One region of the Paenibacillus sp. p3-SID1389 genome, then DNA from elsewhere that is predicted to be linked to it. Evidence: a T-box and tRNA genes for the amino acid it is inferred to sense, from the RefSeq annotation. Region 1 holds a T-box; the other holds one or more tRNA genes.
What was found. A T-box is a leader RNA that pairs with one kind of tRNA and senses whether it is charged. The one in region 1 lies ahead of M3G15_RS13150 (valine--tRNA ligase), so its partner is inferred to be a tRNA-Val.

Region 1 (8,046 bases):
TCGGTTGAGCTTGCGTTTGAGCGGTTTGGGGAAGAGATCGCCGGCGTTATCGTGGAGCCTGTAGCCGGGAACATGGGCGTTGTGCCGCCGCTGCCGGGATTCCTGGAAGGTCTGCGCCGGATTACCGAGCGATACGGCAGCTTGCTCATTTTTGACGAGGTCATGACAGGCTTCCGCGTAGGGCTGAATTGTGCGCAGGGGCGCTTTGGCGTTACGCCGGATTTGACTTGCCTCGGCAAGGTGATCGGCGGCGGGCTGCCTGTTGGAGCGTATGGCGGAAAACGCGAGATCATGGAGCAAATCGCGCCAAGCGGGCCGATTTATCAGGCCGGGACGCTGAGCGGCAACCCGTTGGCAATGGTTGCGGGTTACACGACGCTGTCGCTGCTTACTCCAGAGGTGTACGACCGGCTGGAGCGCTTGTCGGCGAAGCTGGAGGAAGGCTTTACGCGCAACGCCAAGGAAAAAGGTATTCCGTGTACGATCAACCGCGTGGGCTCGATGATCTGTCCGTTTTTTACCGAAGAGAAGGTTATCAATTACGAGACGGCAAAAACAAGCGACCTCGACTTGTTCCGCCGTTACTTCGCGGCGTTGCTTGAGCAAGGCATCAACGTGGCGCCTTCGCAGTTCGAAGGTATGTTCGTCTCGGGCGTGCATACCGACGAAGACATTGAGCTGACGATCGAAGCGCATCGCTTGGCGCTGCAAAAGCTGTGAGCGGCAAGCTAACCTGGACGCGGCGCGGGGAATGGCTCGAGCTGATGCCCGGCAAGCTGCCTGCGCGCGATGGGCAGGACCGTCTGGATGCGGCGATGGCTTGGCTGGAGGAGGGGCTGCAGGCTCCTCCTAAGCTGCTGCGCCGGCTGCGGGCCGAAGGCGGCATCAAGCTCGCCGGGGACCGTTTAAGGCTGCTGGCCTTTCCGGCCAGGGCATCGCAATATGCTCCGGTTGAGGCAGAGCTTTCGCTTTTATATGAGGATGATTTTTGCCTTGTCGTGCACAAGCCGGCAGGGCTAAAAGTCCATCCGGACGGCAACGAGGGGGGCGCTTCCCGTAGGGACTCGGCTCCGCCGGACACGCTTGCCAACCGCGTCGCGGGATGGTACGCCAGCCTGGGTCAGCCAATCGCTGCGGCGCATATTCACCGGCTGGACGAATATACGTCAGGACCGGTGTTGTTCGCAAAGAACGAATACGCCCATTTAAAGCTGGATGAAGCGATGAGCCGCAAGGAGATCGGACGGACTTACATCGCGTTTGTACAGGGCGTTGTTAGTTCCGCGCTTAAGGTCATTGACCAGCCGATCGGCCGGGACCGCCATCACAATCAGCGGCGCCGGGTGTCCCCTACTGGCAAGCCGGCGATCACGCATGTGGAGCTGATGGAGGTATACCCGAAGCACGAGGTGAGCCTCGTTCGGCTGACCTTGGAGACCGGCCGCACGCATCAAATTCGCGTCCATCTGAGCGCAGCGGGCCATCCGCTCGTAGGGGATGCGTTGTATGGCGGCAGCACGAAGTGGCTGCCTTATCAAGCGCTGCATGGGGAGCGGCTGGTGTTCCCGCACCCGCTCACCGGAGAAGCGGTGGAGCTGGGCGATCCGTGGCCGCCGGCCATGATCCAGCTGCGCGATCGCTTTCGTTGACAAGCCGGGCTGTCGTATGGCAGCCTGGCTTATTTTTTACTTAGAGTTGGTCTGTACCCTGCAATCGGCAAAAAGCTGGCATGCACTCCTTTTTGCAGCATATAGATTAAACGAGGATGATTTGGATCAAGATTCATCGATTTCTAAATCAGGTTTGGATATGCTGAAAGGAGGTAACGAGTTGGCTGATCAATCCTATGGTCTCAGGTTTGATATTTATGAGCGCATACATCTTTCTGAAGATGTGATCGGCATTGAAGAGCTGGAGGAGATCGAGCTCTATCCGAAAGTCCAGGTGATTCCCGGGGAGGAGTATGCCGCGCTGCGCGGCCATTTGCTGTTGTCGGGGGTGTATCGGGGAGAAGGAGAAACGCAGAAGCTGGAACACTATATTCCAGTAGAAATTACGATACCGCTAAGCCGGGTAAACCGGTTGGAGGATATCACGGTCGAAATTGAAAATTTCGATGTTGACCTGCTTAGTTCGCGCAGCTTGAATATTACAGGCGTCTTGTCGCTTCAGGGGGTGGAGACCATCGCCTTAGTGTCCGAACAAGATGCATGGAAGGATCGCGAGTTTACGACGGCCCATGTCGTACCGAATCTGCCCGGCGACGAATCGGAAGCGGAATCGAATTTCAACACGGAGGATTCAGCGGATTATGCTTCGGCGCTGACCGAGCCTGAACCGATCCCGGCAGCGCCTTTGCTGACGGAAGAAGTTCGCCAAGAGCCGGAGCCGACGTTCTCTTGGAATTCGTTAATCCGCGAAACGGCAAACGAAGAGCCGGAGCCTGAACTGGAGCTGAAGCAAGAGCCGCAGGACGAAGAGCCTCAACAAATCCCGCAATTCGCTTCGTGGCAGGCGTTTCCGGACGATGTCCTTGCCGCGCAAAAACGAAATGCGGACGAGCCGCAGGAAACCATCTCCTGGAGAGAGGATGTCCCCGCATTCCAGGAAGCTAGTCCTTGGGCGGACAAGGAATCCGAATCGGACTTTGGCGCTGCCGCAGAGGTTTTTGCAGATCAAACAGAGGAGTTGGATGTAGACGCAGCGTTTCAGGAGGAAATTCGCCCATTCGCAGAATCCGCGCCGATTGAACGTGCGAGTGAAGCCGTGGAAGCGGAAGCTGCCGAGCCGGAACGGGTTTCGTATGGGCTAGGCGAAGAAGTTGCTGTAGTGTCAAACGATACGGTGAACGAAGACGTTTTGGAGGCGGATGCGGCGGCTGAAGCCGATCAGGGTGCACCTGCCCAGCCAGAAGAGAAGAAGGAAATGAAGATCGCATTGGGTGCCAAAAAAGGGGATGACGAGGGGGGCCGAGATAGCTTTGGCTTAACGAAGCTGATTGCCTCTTCTTCCCGGCCCGCTCAAGAACCGCAGGAGGAAGCATCGGATCAGCCGAGTCTGGACGACAGCAGAGACCCAAGTGAGGGTGAGGAGCTGCGGTGGAAGAACCTGTTCATCAGCAACGAGGATCAAAACCCCTTCCGCAAAGTGCGTCTCGTGATCGTGCAGCGCGAAGAGACGTTGGATGATATCGCCCAACGCTACCACCTGAGTCCACGGGAGCTGCAGCTGTACAACCGGCTGTCCGAGCATCAGGTGAATGAAGGGCAAATTTTGTACATTCCGTGAGGATCTCCCCGTGAAATCAGGCGGATTGTTGACTCCCGTTCCTTTCCAAGTTATGATAATATAGATTAAAGTAATAAGATCTATGGCAAAGACTTGGAACGGGAAGAGTAGGCAGCGTACCCTTCAGAGAGCGGAATCCACGGCTGAGAGATTCTGCAGGACATGTAGCTCACCGAAGTCGCCCGGGAGTTGTCCGTTTGAGCAGCATATCATATGGGGTTAGAACGGACCGGCAGCAGCCGTTATCTGCATGAGAGTCGCATTTCTTGCACCGGATGGTGAATGAACCGGATGCCATTGATGCGAAACAAAGGTGGTACCGCGAAAGTAAAGCCTTTCGTCCTTTGAGACGAAGGGCTTTTTGTTTTTTCTTAGGCAGCATGAAGTAGGCGCGAAAGCCCGTCCCGAAGTCTTATGCACACGGTGTGGAGCTGATGACGCCAGTCGACTATCTTGGGATCGCCAAGGCTATGCTTATTTGTAACGGAGGTTGAATAGGATGACAGAAAATCAAGATCGACAAACTTCGTCGGTAGAAATGCCGACGACGTACGATCCGAAAGCAGCGGAGCAGAAATGGCACCGTTATTGGTTGGAGAACGGCTTCTTTAAAGCCGGACAACGGCCGGATGCCAAGCCCTACACGATCGTGATTCCGCCGCCTAACGTAACCGGGATGCTGCATATCGGGCATGCGCTGGATTTGACGCTGCAGGATATTTTGACCCGGACCAAGCGAATGCAGGGATATGACGCGTTGTGGCTGCCCGGGATGGACCATGCGGGGATTGCAACTCAAACGAGAGTGGAGCAGCGGCTTAGAGAGCAAGGCGTATCCCGATACGACCTGGGCCGCGAGAAGTTCCTCGAACAAGTATGGGCCTGGAAGGACCAGTATGCGGAAACGATTCATGAACAGTGGGCCAAAATGGGCGCTTCGCTCGATTATTCGCGCGAGCGGTTTACATTGGACGAGGGCTTGTCCCAAGCGGTTCGCGAAGTGTTCGTGAAGCTTTATGAGAAAGGCTTGATTTACCGCGGCAAATACATTATCAACTGGGATCCGGCGGCGCGTACGGCGCTTTCCGATATCGAGGTAGAATATAAAGAAGTTAACGGGCATCTGTACCATCTTCAGTATCCGCTGAGCGATGGAAGCGGCTATATCACCGTGGCGACGACTCGTCCAGAGACGATGCTCGGCGATACCGCCGTTGCTGTTCATCCAGAGGATGAACGTTATCGCCATCTGGTCGGCAAAACGCTTCGTCTGCCGATCGTTGACCGTGAAATCCCGATTATCGCCGATGAATACGTGGAGAAAGAGTTTGGCAGCGGCGCGGTAAAAATCACCCCGGCGCATGACCCGAATGACTTCGAAGTTGGTTTGCGCCATAACCTGCCGCAAATTAACGTGATGGACGAGACCGGCAAGATGAATGCTGAAGCCGGCAAGTATCAAGGCCTCGACCGCTTCGAATGCCGCAAGCAGATCGTGAAGGATTTGCAGGAGATGGGCGTGCTGATCAAAATCGAGGATCACGTGCATCAGGTTGGTCATAGTGAACGGACCGGCGTTGTGGTTGAGCCGTATCTGTCGACGCAATGGTTCGTGAAGATGAAGCCGCTCGCGGAAAAAGCGATTGAAGCGCAAAAATCGGGGAACGGCGTTAACTTCGTACCGGATCGGTTCGAGAAAATTTATTTGAACTGGATCGAGAACGTACGCGATTGGTGTGTTTCCCGCCAATTGTGGTGGGGTCACCGCATTCCGGCCTGGTATTGCGACGAGACCGGCGAAATGGTTGTAGCCCGCAGTGAGGAAGAAGCACGGGCCAAGCTGGGACGCGACGATATCCGACAAGACGAGGACGTGCTGGATACGTGGTTTAGCTCTGCACTTTGGCCGTTCTCCACACTGGGCTGGCCGGATGAGGATAGTGCGGATCTCAAGCGCTATTTCCCAACGTCCGTTCTTTCCACCGGTTACGATATCATTTACTTCTGGGTTGCCCGGATGATCTTCACTTCGCTGGAATTCACCGGTCAAGTTCCGTTCAAGGATGTCCTGATCCACGGCCTCGTCCGCGACAGTGAAGGGCGCAAAATGTCCAAATCGCTGGGCAACGGCGTCGATCCAATTGAAGTTATTGAGAAGTACGGTGCCGATGCAATGCGTTACATGCTGTCCACCAGCAACACGCCGGGGCAAGACCTGCGTTTCCGTTGGGAACGCGTTGAGCAAGCCCGCAACTTCGCCAACAAGATTTGGAACGCTTCGCGTTTTGCGTTGATGAACCTGGAGGGCGTGAAGTACGAGGATATCGATATCAGCGGCGAGCTGTCGACGGCGGATCGCTGGATTTTACACCGGATGAACGAGACGGCCAAGGAAATTACCCGCCTGATCGACGCTTACGAATTCGGAGAAACCGGTCGATTGCTGTACAACTTCATCTGGGACGATCTGTGCGACTGGTATATCGAATTCGCCAAGCTGTCCCTGTACGGGGAAGATGCTGCGGCTAAGAAGAAAACCCAATCTGTGCTGGCCTATGTGCTCGATCGCACGCTGCGCATGATCCATCCGTTTATGCCGTTTATTTCCGAGGAAATATGGCAGCATTTGCCGCATTCTGGCGAAACGATTACGCTGGCGGCTTGGCCGGAATACGACCCTGCGCTGGAAGCACCGGACGCTGTTCAGGAAATGAATCTGCTGATCGATGTCATTCGCGCTGTGCGGAATATCCGCGCCGAAGTGAATGTGCCGATGAGCAAAAAGATCGAGCTCGTCATCAAGCCGGGCAGCGCGGAAGTGCTGGAAGTGTTGTCCCGCAACGAGCATTACATCCGCCGTTTCTGCAATACGTCGGAGTACGAGGCTTCGCTGAACGCCGGCGTGCCGGATAAGGCGATGACCGCTGTTGTAACGGGAGCCGAGCTGTTCCTGCCGCTGTCGGGTCTGATTGATATCGGACAGGAAATCGAGCGGCTGACGAAGGAACTCGACCATCTGAACAAAGAAGTGGAACGCGTTGAGAAGAAGCTGGCCAACGAGGGCTTTGTGTCCAAAGCGCCGGCTAAAGTCATCGAGGAAGAACGGGCGAAGATGGCCGATTATTCCGAGAAACGCGACAAGGTGCTGGCACGGATTGCGGAGCTGAAAGGTTAATTGAAAATAAAAGTTCAAGAAGTCAGGTTTGGAGCACCGAAGAAAAGGCTTTCGAAGATGACTTCTTGAACTACACTAATATTAAATGAAGGTGACTGACATGGGGGATCGTACAGAGGAAGAAGCACGGCCGCTGAACAGCTATGCTGAAGCGGTCGATTGGATCAACGGGCTGCTGCCGTTTGGCATCCGTCCCGGCTTGGAACGGATCGAGCTCATGATGGAAAAGTTAGGCCATCCCGAACGGAGGCTGAAATTTATTCATGTGGCAGGGACGAACGGTAAAGGCTCCTCCTGCGCTTTCCTGACCCGAACACTGCGGGAATGCGGTTATCATGTGGGGACGTATACGTCCCCTTACATCACAAAATTCACGAATCGCTTCCAATATGATGAGGAAGATATCCCCGAGACGGTGCTGCTCGAGCTGGCGAACCGGGTTGCTCCATTGGTGGCTGAAATCGCCGGCACCGAACTGGGATCCCCAACCATGTTCGAGGTGAGCACAGCGATCGCGATTTTGTATTTTGCGGAAGTGTGTTACCCCGATGTGGTAGTATGGGAGACCGGGCTTGGGGGAAGGATGGATGTGACCAATATTGTGACGCCGATCGTCTCTTTGATTACGAACATCGGCTTGGATCACATGGACGTCCTTGGCGACACAATCGAGCAAATCGCCCGCGAGAAAGCTGGCATTATCAAGGCGGGGGTACCTGTGGTCAGCTGCGCCGAGCAGCCGGAGGCTGTTGCCGTACTGAAGGAAACGGCGGCAGCCAAGCATGCTACCCTCTATCTGATGGGGGAGCAGTTCCGGTACGAGCGGGTGGCGGTGGATGCCAAGGAGCAGCAGTTGCATTTTCAAGGTCCATTCCGGGAGATGGATTTTACGATTCGCATGCTTGGGGAGCATCAATGCAAGAACGCCGCCGGCGTCATGATGGTGCTGGAAGTGCTGCGGCAGTATATGGCTTTTATCCTCGAGGATGAACAGGTGCAGGACGGTTTCCGTACTTCCTTCTGGGCCGGACGGCTGGAAGTGGTGCGGGAGGAACCTCGCCTTGTATTGGACGGAGCACATAATCCGGAAGGTGCCGCTTCGCTGGCGAAAAGCCTGCCTGAAGCGTTCCAATACCGCAAGCTGCATTTGATGATGGGGATGCTGGCCAATAAGCATCATCAGAGCTACTTGAAGCATATATTACCAATAGTGGATACGCTAATTCTGACCGAGCCCGATTTTCGCCGGAAAATGGACGCCGATGCGTTGTATGAACTCGTGGCCGAACTACAGGGGATAGAAGCGAAAGCGGATTTGGAAATCATCGTGGAACGTGACTGGAGAAAAGCCCTTTCGCTTTTGGAGTCACGGACGGAACGGGAGGATCTTGGGGTAGTCACCGGCACGTTGTATCTGATCTCGGACGTGCGGGCGGCCCTTTTGCATCAAACCGATTCTGAAAAAGGCTGGTGACCATTTTGTTAAATACGACCGAACAACACGTACATTTTATCGGTATCGGCGGATATGGCATGAGCGCCATTGCCCGCGTGATGCTGGAAATGGGGTATACCGTCACGGG
Region 2 (8,046 bases), on a different contig from region 1:
CGGCACAGATGCTTGATCAAAAAAGATTACTTTGTAGCATCGTATATGTTTACCTTCCTCAGTAACAGTATAAACTTCATTTGTTTCTACAAAATATTCTGTTTCTAAAACAGTATATTTCTCTTGAAATTCATTGAGGGCTATATCATTAGCTGTTTCTAGTGTGATGGTATTTGAACAACCTGCAAGTAAAATCGGAAATGCCAATAAGCAAAATAGAAGTCGCTGCATAAAATTAAACTCCATTAACAACTGACATACTGATATTTCCCCAATTGTTATAGTACATTTGATTGCGAGCATTTTCTAAACTGGTTGCTGCATTTTTGCTATACTGTAATCTCGAATAAGTACCATATGCTGTTGAAGTTAACCCTGCAAATAGAGATAATGCTCCACCATAATTGAGGACGATTGTAATCCACCCTGCCGGACCTGTTCCCCAACCAACTACTAGCAACACGAAAGAGGATAATGCCGAGGCCCAGCCTAATACCTCATAAAAAGTATTTGATTCCATATAATCAACTACATTTGTTTCGTAATCATCAATGTATGATCGAAAAGTATTGAAAGCAGAGGCGTTTTTGCTATCTCCTATAGTCGTACCTACATATTTAATGTACTTTTGACTTTGTGCAGACAAAGCTTGTGCTACAAAATTACCATTAGTGTACTCGTAGTTGTAGTAATTGTCATATGCGCCTGCTCTGTCTAATGCTTGAATCTTCATTTCATTTTTTAACTTCTCAATTTTCATTTTCAAATCTAAAAATTGTTGCCTTGTAAAACCCTGAACTTGCTCATATTTCACATCTACTAACAATTTACTTTTTTCTTCAATATTCTTTTCTATTGCTAGAGCTTCAGTTGAGTTAATTTCAATGGGGCCGTTCTGTGATTTATCCCTAGTTCGATTTACTGAAATAGTTGTCAATTCATTTTTGTTAAATCTCAGTTCTCCTGTCTTCTGTTCTGCAAGCCCTGTCCGATAGTCATTAGAAAATTCTTATTTTAATATTAAACTATATTGGTAGTTATCATTTACATCATAATAAATCTTCAACCGCTGAAATTTTTGTACTAATAAAATTTACTGAATTCGTTATTTCTGTTATGGATTCGACCCTCTTATATCCAGTCTTTTCATAAATATGAAATTCATTTGGATCCTCTGAGTAGGTATCAATAACAAATGCTTCAGTAGTAATGTGTTTCTTCTCTTCTGTTGATTCGGCATGAACGCCGGAAAATGAAGAAACGAAAAAAAAGCAAATACAAGCGGGATAATAACGTGCCTACTTTTCCTCATAATAATACCTCCCTAATTTATATCCATATATAATGGGATGACCTAATATATGGTAATTTTATTATATCTTAAATTTGGAAATATTGGAATAATTATTTTAATTTTTTGTTCTTTTTTGATCAAAGTGGTATGTGCTCTTGGGGTAAAACCTTCTGTTACCAAACTGCATCTAAACTCTACCCTTGCATCAAGTGACTCTATATAATCTCCACTCCTTTGATTTTCATAACCCCTTCAAAATTTCGATCGTCTCCCTTCACTTGATCATGATCTCTTTTCGTCTATACTTCGGGTTTTGAACGCAGCCCGAACATCTCAATGATCTTGTTTTTCACAATCCCCAGATCTCTCTCCCGCATAAGTGGGTAGTTTTTTGCTTCAAAGGTGTCGTAAAAACTCATCAACCTAGAACTATACAAAAAGCCCCCCGCTTCCGGGGAGCTCTTAGCTTCTATACCAGGTGATTCGCCGCAAATTAGGCTTCATCCATTTGGGCGACAAGCTCGTTGTAAGCTTCTTCTACCTGTTTCCATTCCTGTTCGTCTTCGATATTGTAAAGCACCATTTCTTCGTTCTCTTCTTCCATGCGGAGAATGATGCCGTCCGCTTCCGGATTGTTGCGCTCGAGCAGCAATGCGTACACTTTCTCGCCAACGTCGAACGTCTCGACAAGAACCATCTCTACGTCGTTCCCTTCTTCGTCGGTCAGCGTCAACACAAACTCTTCATGCTCATGATCATGGTCATGATCATGGTCATGATCATGACCATGATCGTGGCCGCAGCCGCATGCTTCGCCGTGTTCGTGATTGTGGTCGCTCATGAAATTACCTCACTTTAAGTATGTTTTAATGGACTGAAGAAGGGTCTCCCGCTTCGTTCCTCCCGTATCGTAACACTTTTGGTGGGGACAGGTCAATTTTCGTGAGCGGTTGCCCGTGTTGTGCTCGGTTGTGCGGTTATTTCAGAACGTTAATGCTTTTCTCCGCAACGAGCACGAAATCTGATCCGTTAGACGGTTTCATGTAGAACCCTACGATGTAGCGGCCCGATGTCTTGAAATCATACGTGTAGTCCTTGGTCCGGAACCAGAAGTTATCGCGCTGCTCTTTGATTTCATCCGTCTGGATCTCCTTGGACGTCCCGTCCGGGGCCGTGATGGACACCCGCACTGCCGAGATGTTCGTGCGTAAATTATCAATTTGAGAGAAAACGTTAAACTTCAGCTTCCCCGTCTTCTTCACATCGCCAAACACATTGTCCTCCGCGAATAGAAACATATGGACATTGGGTTTATAATAATTAACCGTTTTGGTGCTGTCATTAAATTCAACTAAACCTTCGAGATTGCGTACGGGTACATAGGTTTTGCCGTCTATAATATATCCGCCGTCTTCCAGCTCGCGGCCGTTCAGCATCAGCTTCACCTTGGTGCTCGCGGCGTCGGCAAAGAGCAGGGAACCTCCCATAAGAGAGAATGCCACCACCAGTAATGCAACTCTTCTCCATTTCATGAATGTTGACCCTCCATTTGATTCCTGTTGATGTATAGTTATACTCGCTGGTTCCGGTCAAGTTGCGGTGTTGATGGGAAATGACGGCATTTTTTTATAGAGCGAGCCTAACCTTTTGTTTCGGCTGGAAATTGTGTACAGTTAAGAGGTGATCCATACTTGACCTAAGGGGGAATGCATGATGGCTTTACGACTACAAATGCTGGGGACGGGCGGAGCGTTTGCCAAAAAATATTTTAATAACAACGCGCTCCTCTATGCCGGTGACTTCACCCTGCTCATCGATTGCGGAATCACCGCCCCCCTGGCGCTGCACACGATCGGCAAGTCGGTGGAGGAGATCGATGCCGTGCTGATTACCCATATCCATGGCGATCATGTTGGAGGCTTGGAAGAGCTGGCTTTTCGCCGGAAATTTGGTTCTGGACGGAAACCGATCCTGTATATTGCTGAAAATTTGGTGGAGCCGCTATGGGAAAATACGCTGAAAGGCGGGTTAAGCCAAGACGGTGTAATCCACTCGCTAAACGACGTGTTTGACGTGCGTCTATTAAAGGAAAGCGAGCCTGCACAGCTTGCCCCTGAGTTAAAAGTGGAGCTCATCCGAACGCCGCATATCCCGGGTAAAGCCAGCTATTCGCTTTATATCAATGAGGAGATTTTTTACAGTGCGGATATGACGTTCGAGCCGGAGCTCTTAATGAGGCTTGTTCGTGAGCGGGGGTGCCGCCGAATTTTTCACGAGGTCCAACTTACCGGGAAAGGTGAAGTTCATACGACGCTGCAGGAGTTATTGTCCCTGCCAACCGAGATCCAAAGCCAAATCCTGCTGATGCATTATAGCGATGATATGGAGTCCTTCCGAGGCGCTACGGGGAACATGGACTTTCTGCGTCAGCACGAAGTCTATACGCTGTAACAAAACAACCCTGCGGGTATGCTTACCTGCAGGGTTCTTTTTCTAAATATAGGATATGGATCAACGTTATTCGAAGCTAGGCAAGTTATCCAAGTTGTTGGACGGATCTCCATCAGCATCGCCGCGGATATACATCTCTCCGTCCCGTCCCTTAAACACATTGACGCCGGCGATCGCACCTGCCTTCACTTCCTGCAGGGCTTGCTGGTAATCCAGCACGCGGCCGCTGGACATCTTGAACGCGACCAAATTCCCGTCACCGTTCTTCCGCACGGCAATAAACGTTTCTCTGGTATTCAGGGCCATCGGCTAGCTCATCTCCTCTTCATTAAGATTAGATCTAGCTTGCCCCAAAACCTCCAAACCTATGACCTTTACGATTTTAACGACTTGACCATCCGGACGTGCGGAATACCGGCGTCATCAAACGGTTCAGTCGAGATTGTCTCATAGCCGAGTTTAGCATAGAACCCTTCGGCATGGCATTGAGCATCCAGCACCGACTTCGTGAGACCGAGCTCCCGTGCCAGCTCCTCTAAGGCGAGCAGCAGGATTTTGCCTACGCCTTTCGAGCGGTACGGCTCACGTACGGCGATCCGCTGCATTTTGGCGGCATTGTCTTTATAGTAAATCAATCTGCCTGTCGCAACATAGTCCCCTTCCAATTCGATCAGCACATGATGTACATCCGGGCCAATCTGGTCGTACTCGTCAATTTCCAATTCAACGGGGACCTTCTGTTCCTCGACGAACACCTCTTTGCGGATGTCCAGGCATTTCTGTAATTGCTCCTCATGATCGACATGTATGATCGTTGCAGCCGACACTTCGTTCCCCTCCCACCATTGCTTGTCTGTTGGATCATTTAAACTGCATCATTATACAAAAAAATCATTTTTATGTATAGTTGTCTCATGGACATCGATGGAAAGGAGTTGGCTTAGGGGTATGGTCATGGGCATAACAATCGCCGCTGCGGTCGTCATCGCGGTTTTGCTGATTGCCTCCATGTTTTACACGACGAAGAAAGGCTACTCCCGCAAATGGGACGAGGAAGAATAAAGCATTTATTCCGTGGAATACACATCCTCTACAATCGTAGGCGAATACACGCCGTCCGACACGGATGGCCCAAACGGCCAAGGGAATGCGCCGGTCTGCCGGCTTAAGGTCTCCGCGTTTGGCGCCATGCGGCAGGCGCTGGTCAGGGCCAGCAGCAAGACGGCCCCCGCGACGGCAACCCAAAGGGACCGCGGCCGTTTCGTCTCGCTCTTCGGCGACGAGATTTGATCATTGCTGTTGTTATGATGGTTAAGGCCAATATGGCGGTGATGGTGGTTCCAACGCATGTTCACTTCTTCCTTTCGTTACGTGGTGCCTGTCTGTCTGATATATGCGTGTCATGGATGTATGCAGTGCTGACTGTATGCGCGTCTTGAATGAAATGCAGCGTCGTGACGTCATGCGCCTTACCACTCGGACACGCATTCCTCCACCATTGTTGACAGAGGACAGACACCTTATACTCTAGGAAAGTGTTGACAAGAACCCCACCGCCTGATAAGATAATTTTTGTCTTCACTATAAGTTTGATCTGCTAGCTCAGCTGGGAGAGCACCATCTTGACAGGGTGGGGGTCAGTGGTTCGAGCCCACTGCAGATCATAGAGAAAATCCCTTAAAGCATAAGCTTTAAGGGATTTTTTATTTTCTCTTTTGTCAGATTAAGATGGCCTCCGATTCGAAGATAATATAGTATATAACTGGTATTTACTGTATAATAGGGAATAGCCAAAGGGGTGATCCTTTTGAAAAAAATCATGTACGTTTGTTTGATCGTTGTTCTTCTGATGCTAGCTGGCGGTTGCGGAACTGGGGCAAAGAACAATGATATCTCACCCATTGCTGAGGATGTCGAGCAAACTCCCGGGACTTCGCCAGGCTTATCCATAAGAGATGGTGTAGCCGTATGGGACCCAGGCTCAGAGTGTTGCAAATCTTTTGAAGATACCTTGAATGAAGTGCCATTTGAGGTTTCTATTCCAAAAGTTCCTTTTCCGATTACCCATCAGTCTGCCGATATCGTCCCAGCTAACTTTGACTTGATCCAATTGACCTTTGCTAATGAAGAGCGAGGAGAGCAACTGATACTGGCTGTTTCAAATTCGCAGGTAAAGTCCAAACCGGATGGTAAAAAGGGGCCAAAATTAAGTGATGGCACACAAACCTGGATCCAAAGCACACCAAGCTTAAGCGGGCTCTATTGGAGAAAGCAAGGATTAACCTATGCCTTAGGATCGAACAAGGTGGAAGATGGTAACTTTGTTCCTTTGTACAGTATTTCTGAACTCGTTCAGATTGCTAACTCTATTGTCCAACCTCCCCACCTCTAACGGACCGTACCGACCTTATTTGTTCATTTCCCGGAGATTTCCCGAGCTAACGGACTCAAGTGACCTTATTGGGCAAAAATACTCATCGATTCAACGCAACAGACCCGAATAAGGTCTCTGAGGTCCGTTAAAACGGGTAGGCTTGCGTCCGAACCCAAATAACGGCTCTGGTGTCCGTTAGCGCAGCCGAGATGCCAGCTAGCAGCTATCAGCAAACCGCAAACACGCTACCTTCTACCATCTACCAGCCAACATCAAACAGCTAGCATCTACCAGCTATCAAATATCCGCAAGCAGCAAACGGCCTCTTGCTTCTTGCCTTTGTTCCGTCGCGCCATAGCACCGCACAAAAAACACCCGCCCCTAAAGGTGCGCGTTCTCGTTAAAGTATGTTACTGTTCACCATACGTCCACCCGATTTCCAATCACCTGCTACCCCCGCGGATACTCCACCCGAAACTGTGCGGACTCCATCCATTCGCCGCGGGTAAAGTCCCGACCGCGTACGAGGACATGGTCGCGATAAACTTCGACGTAGAAGCCTTGGCTGCCGTCCTTGTGTTCGTCTTCGTCGGTCCACAGGTCGGCGACCGAAGCGGCATTGAACATCACCGGCCCTCGCCCTCCACACCATAAGAAGTGTGAGAGGCATCCAACTCCCAATGGGTATGCCCCGTAAAGAGAATCACCTGCGGGTGACGGGCCAGCACGGCACGGAGATCCGCATCCTGCACAACGCCGTACCAGCGCTGCGCTTCGTAGGAGCCGGCGACCGTGTTAAGCAGCGGCTGATGTAGGAAGACGAAAACCGGGCGGTCTGCCGCAGCGTTTTCCCCTAACTTGTCATCGAGCCAAGCCAGCTGCTTCTCCGACAACGAGCTAAACAACTCCAGCCCTTCTTCCGTTCCAAGAAAAATAAAATGATACCCATCAATCCAATGATCATGATAAATGCCCTCCGCCCCGGTACCGCGCAAAAATTGTCCCAAAGGTGCCTCCCAGTTCTCCAATGCGACATCATGGTTGCCCATCGTCACATATAGCGGAGGCACTGCTCCGCCAAACCGATGCCAATTTCGGTTCCACGCTTCGTATTCATCCGGAAATCCGTGATCCGTCACGTCTCCCGCATGCATGATGCCAACGCTTCCCGTGCCATTTGCCGCGATATCTTGCAGCGCCCGCTCCAAGTTGACGTTATGCGTATGCTGCTCATCTGCTCGAACATGCGTGTCGGTAATAACCCTGAAACGAAAGCAAAAGCTCCTCGTCCCGCCGTCCTTCCCCTGCCTGCTGCTCATTGCGATCAACCATTCCCTTAGCCTCCCTTACCACTCATATTCAATCCGACAACAACGAGGACAATCACGCCAATCCACAGGATCGAAGATAGCGACAATTTCTCTGGGACAGAATGACTCCCGCCAAAGAAATCAGCACGATGTCCACCCCTAACCATACCGCATAAAACGGTACTTACCTTAATATACTACGGCATCCTGTTTTCGAGGATCGGCCGTAAGAGCAAAAGCAACATGAGCTATGCCGTGCGTTCGAAACGAGCTGGAAACTCCCGAAGAGGAACGCAAACGGTGCCTGGAGGATTTGCACAAGCTCAAGGTTCACCCTTCCATGGATAAAAGCACCGCCAACCAGCCAAACTAAACGGACAGCGCCGACAGGAAGCTGCGAGTTTCCCCGGACGGACAAGCGCTCAAGTATAGTTGATGGAGGCACGTAGAACCGATGGTCAAAATCAAACTGGGAGCAGCGCTCACCATCGCCCTTGCCGCTGCGCTGCTCGCCCCTGCAACAGAGGCATCCTCCCCGGTTCATGGCAAGCAAAGAAGCTATTATGAGGAACGCGGGGACATTGTGTGGGAAGTGCCGACGCAAGAAAAATACATCG

Region 2: it has a tRNA-Val gene. The T-box ahead of M3G15_RS13150 (valine--tRNA ligase) is inferred to sense a tRNA for this amino acid. The anticodon was not compared.

The regions. Positions count from the first base shown of each region.
Region 1 is NZ_JALXVO010000029.1:25,023-33,068, reverse strand. Features, by position in the region: gene hemL (glutamate-1-semialdehyde 2,1-aminomutase) at 1-720, shown strand, start outside; gene M3G15_RS13160 (RluA family pseudouridine synthase) at 717-1,649, shown strand; gene M3G15_RS13155 (LysM peptidoglycan-binding domain-containing protein) at 1,831-3,288, shown strand; T-box leader at 3,374-3,636, shown strand; gene M3G15_RS13150 (valine--tRNA ligase) at 3,788-6,463, shown strand; gene M3G15_RS13145 (bifunctional folylpolyglutamate synthase/dihydrofolate synthase) at 6,564-7,937, shown strand; gene murC (UDP-N-acetylmuramate--L-alanine ligase) at 7,997-8,046, shown strand, end outside.
Region 2 is NZ_JALXVO010000087.1:220-8,265, forward strand. Features, by position in the region: gene M3G15_RS20685 (hypothetical protein) at 1-231, opposite strand, end outside; gene M3G15_RS20690 (hypothetical protein) at 236-937, opposite strand; gene M3G15_RS20695 (DUF1292 domain-containing protein) at 1,788-2,135, opposite strand; gene M3G15_RS20700 (copper amine oxidase) at 2,272-2,826, opposite strand; gene M3G15_RS20705 (MBL fold metallo-hydrolase) at 3,008-3,745, shown strand; gene M3G15_RS20710 (DUF3892 domain-containing protein) at 3,812-4,051, opposite strand; gene M3G15_RS20715 (GNAT family N-acetyltransferase) at 4,120-4,572, opposite strand; gene M3G15_RS20720 (hypothetical protein) at 4,813-5,094, opposite strand; tRNA gene M3G15_RS20725 (tRNA-Val) at 5,337-5,409, shown strand; gene M3G15_RS20730 (hypothetical protein) at 5,553-6,137, shown strand; gene M3G15_RS21565 (hypothetical protein) at 6,570-6,749, opposite strand; gene M3G15_RS20735 (metallophosphoesterase family protein) at 6,746-7,438, opposite strand; gene M3G15_RS20740 (polysaccharide deacetylase family protein) at 7,884-8,046, shown strand, end outside.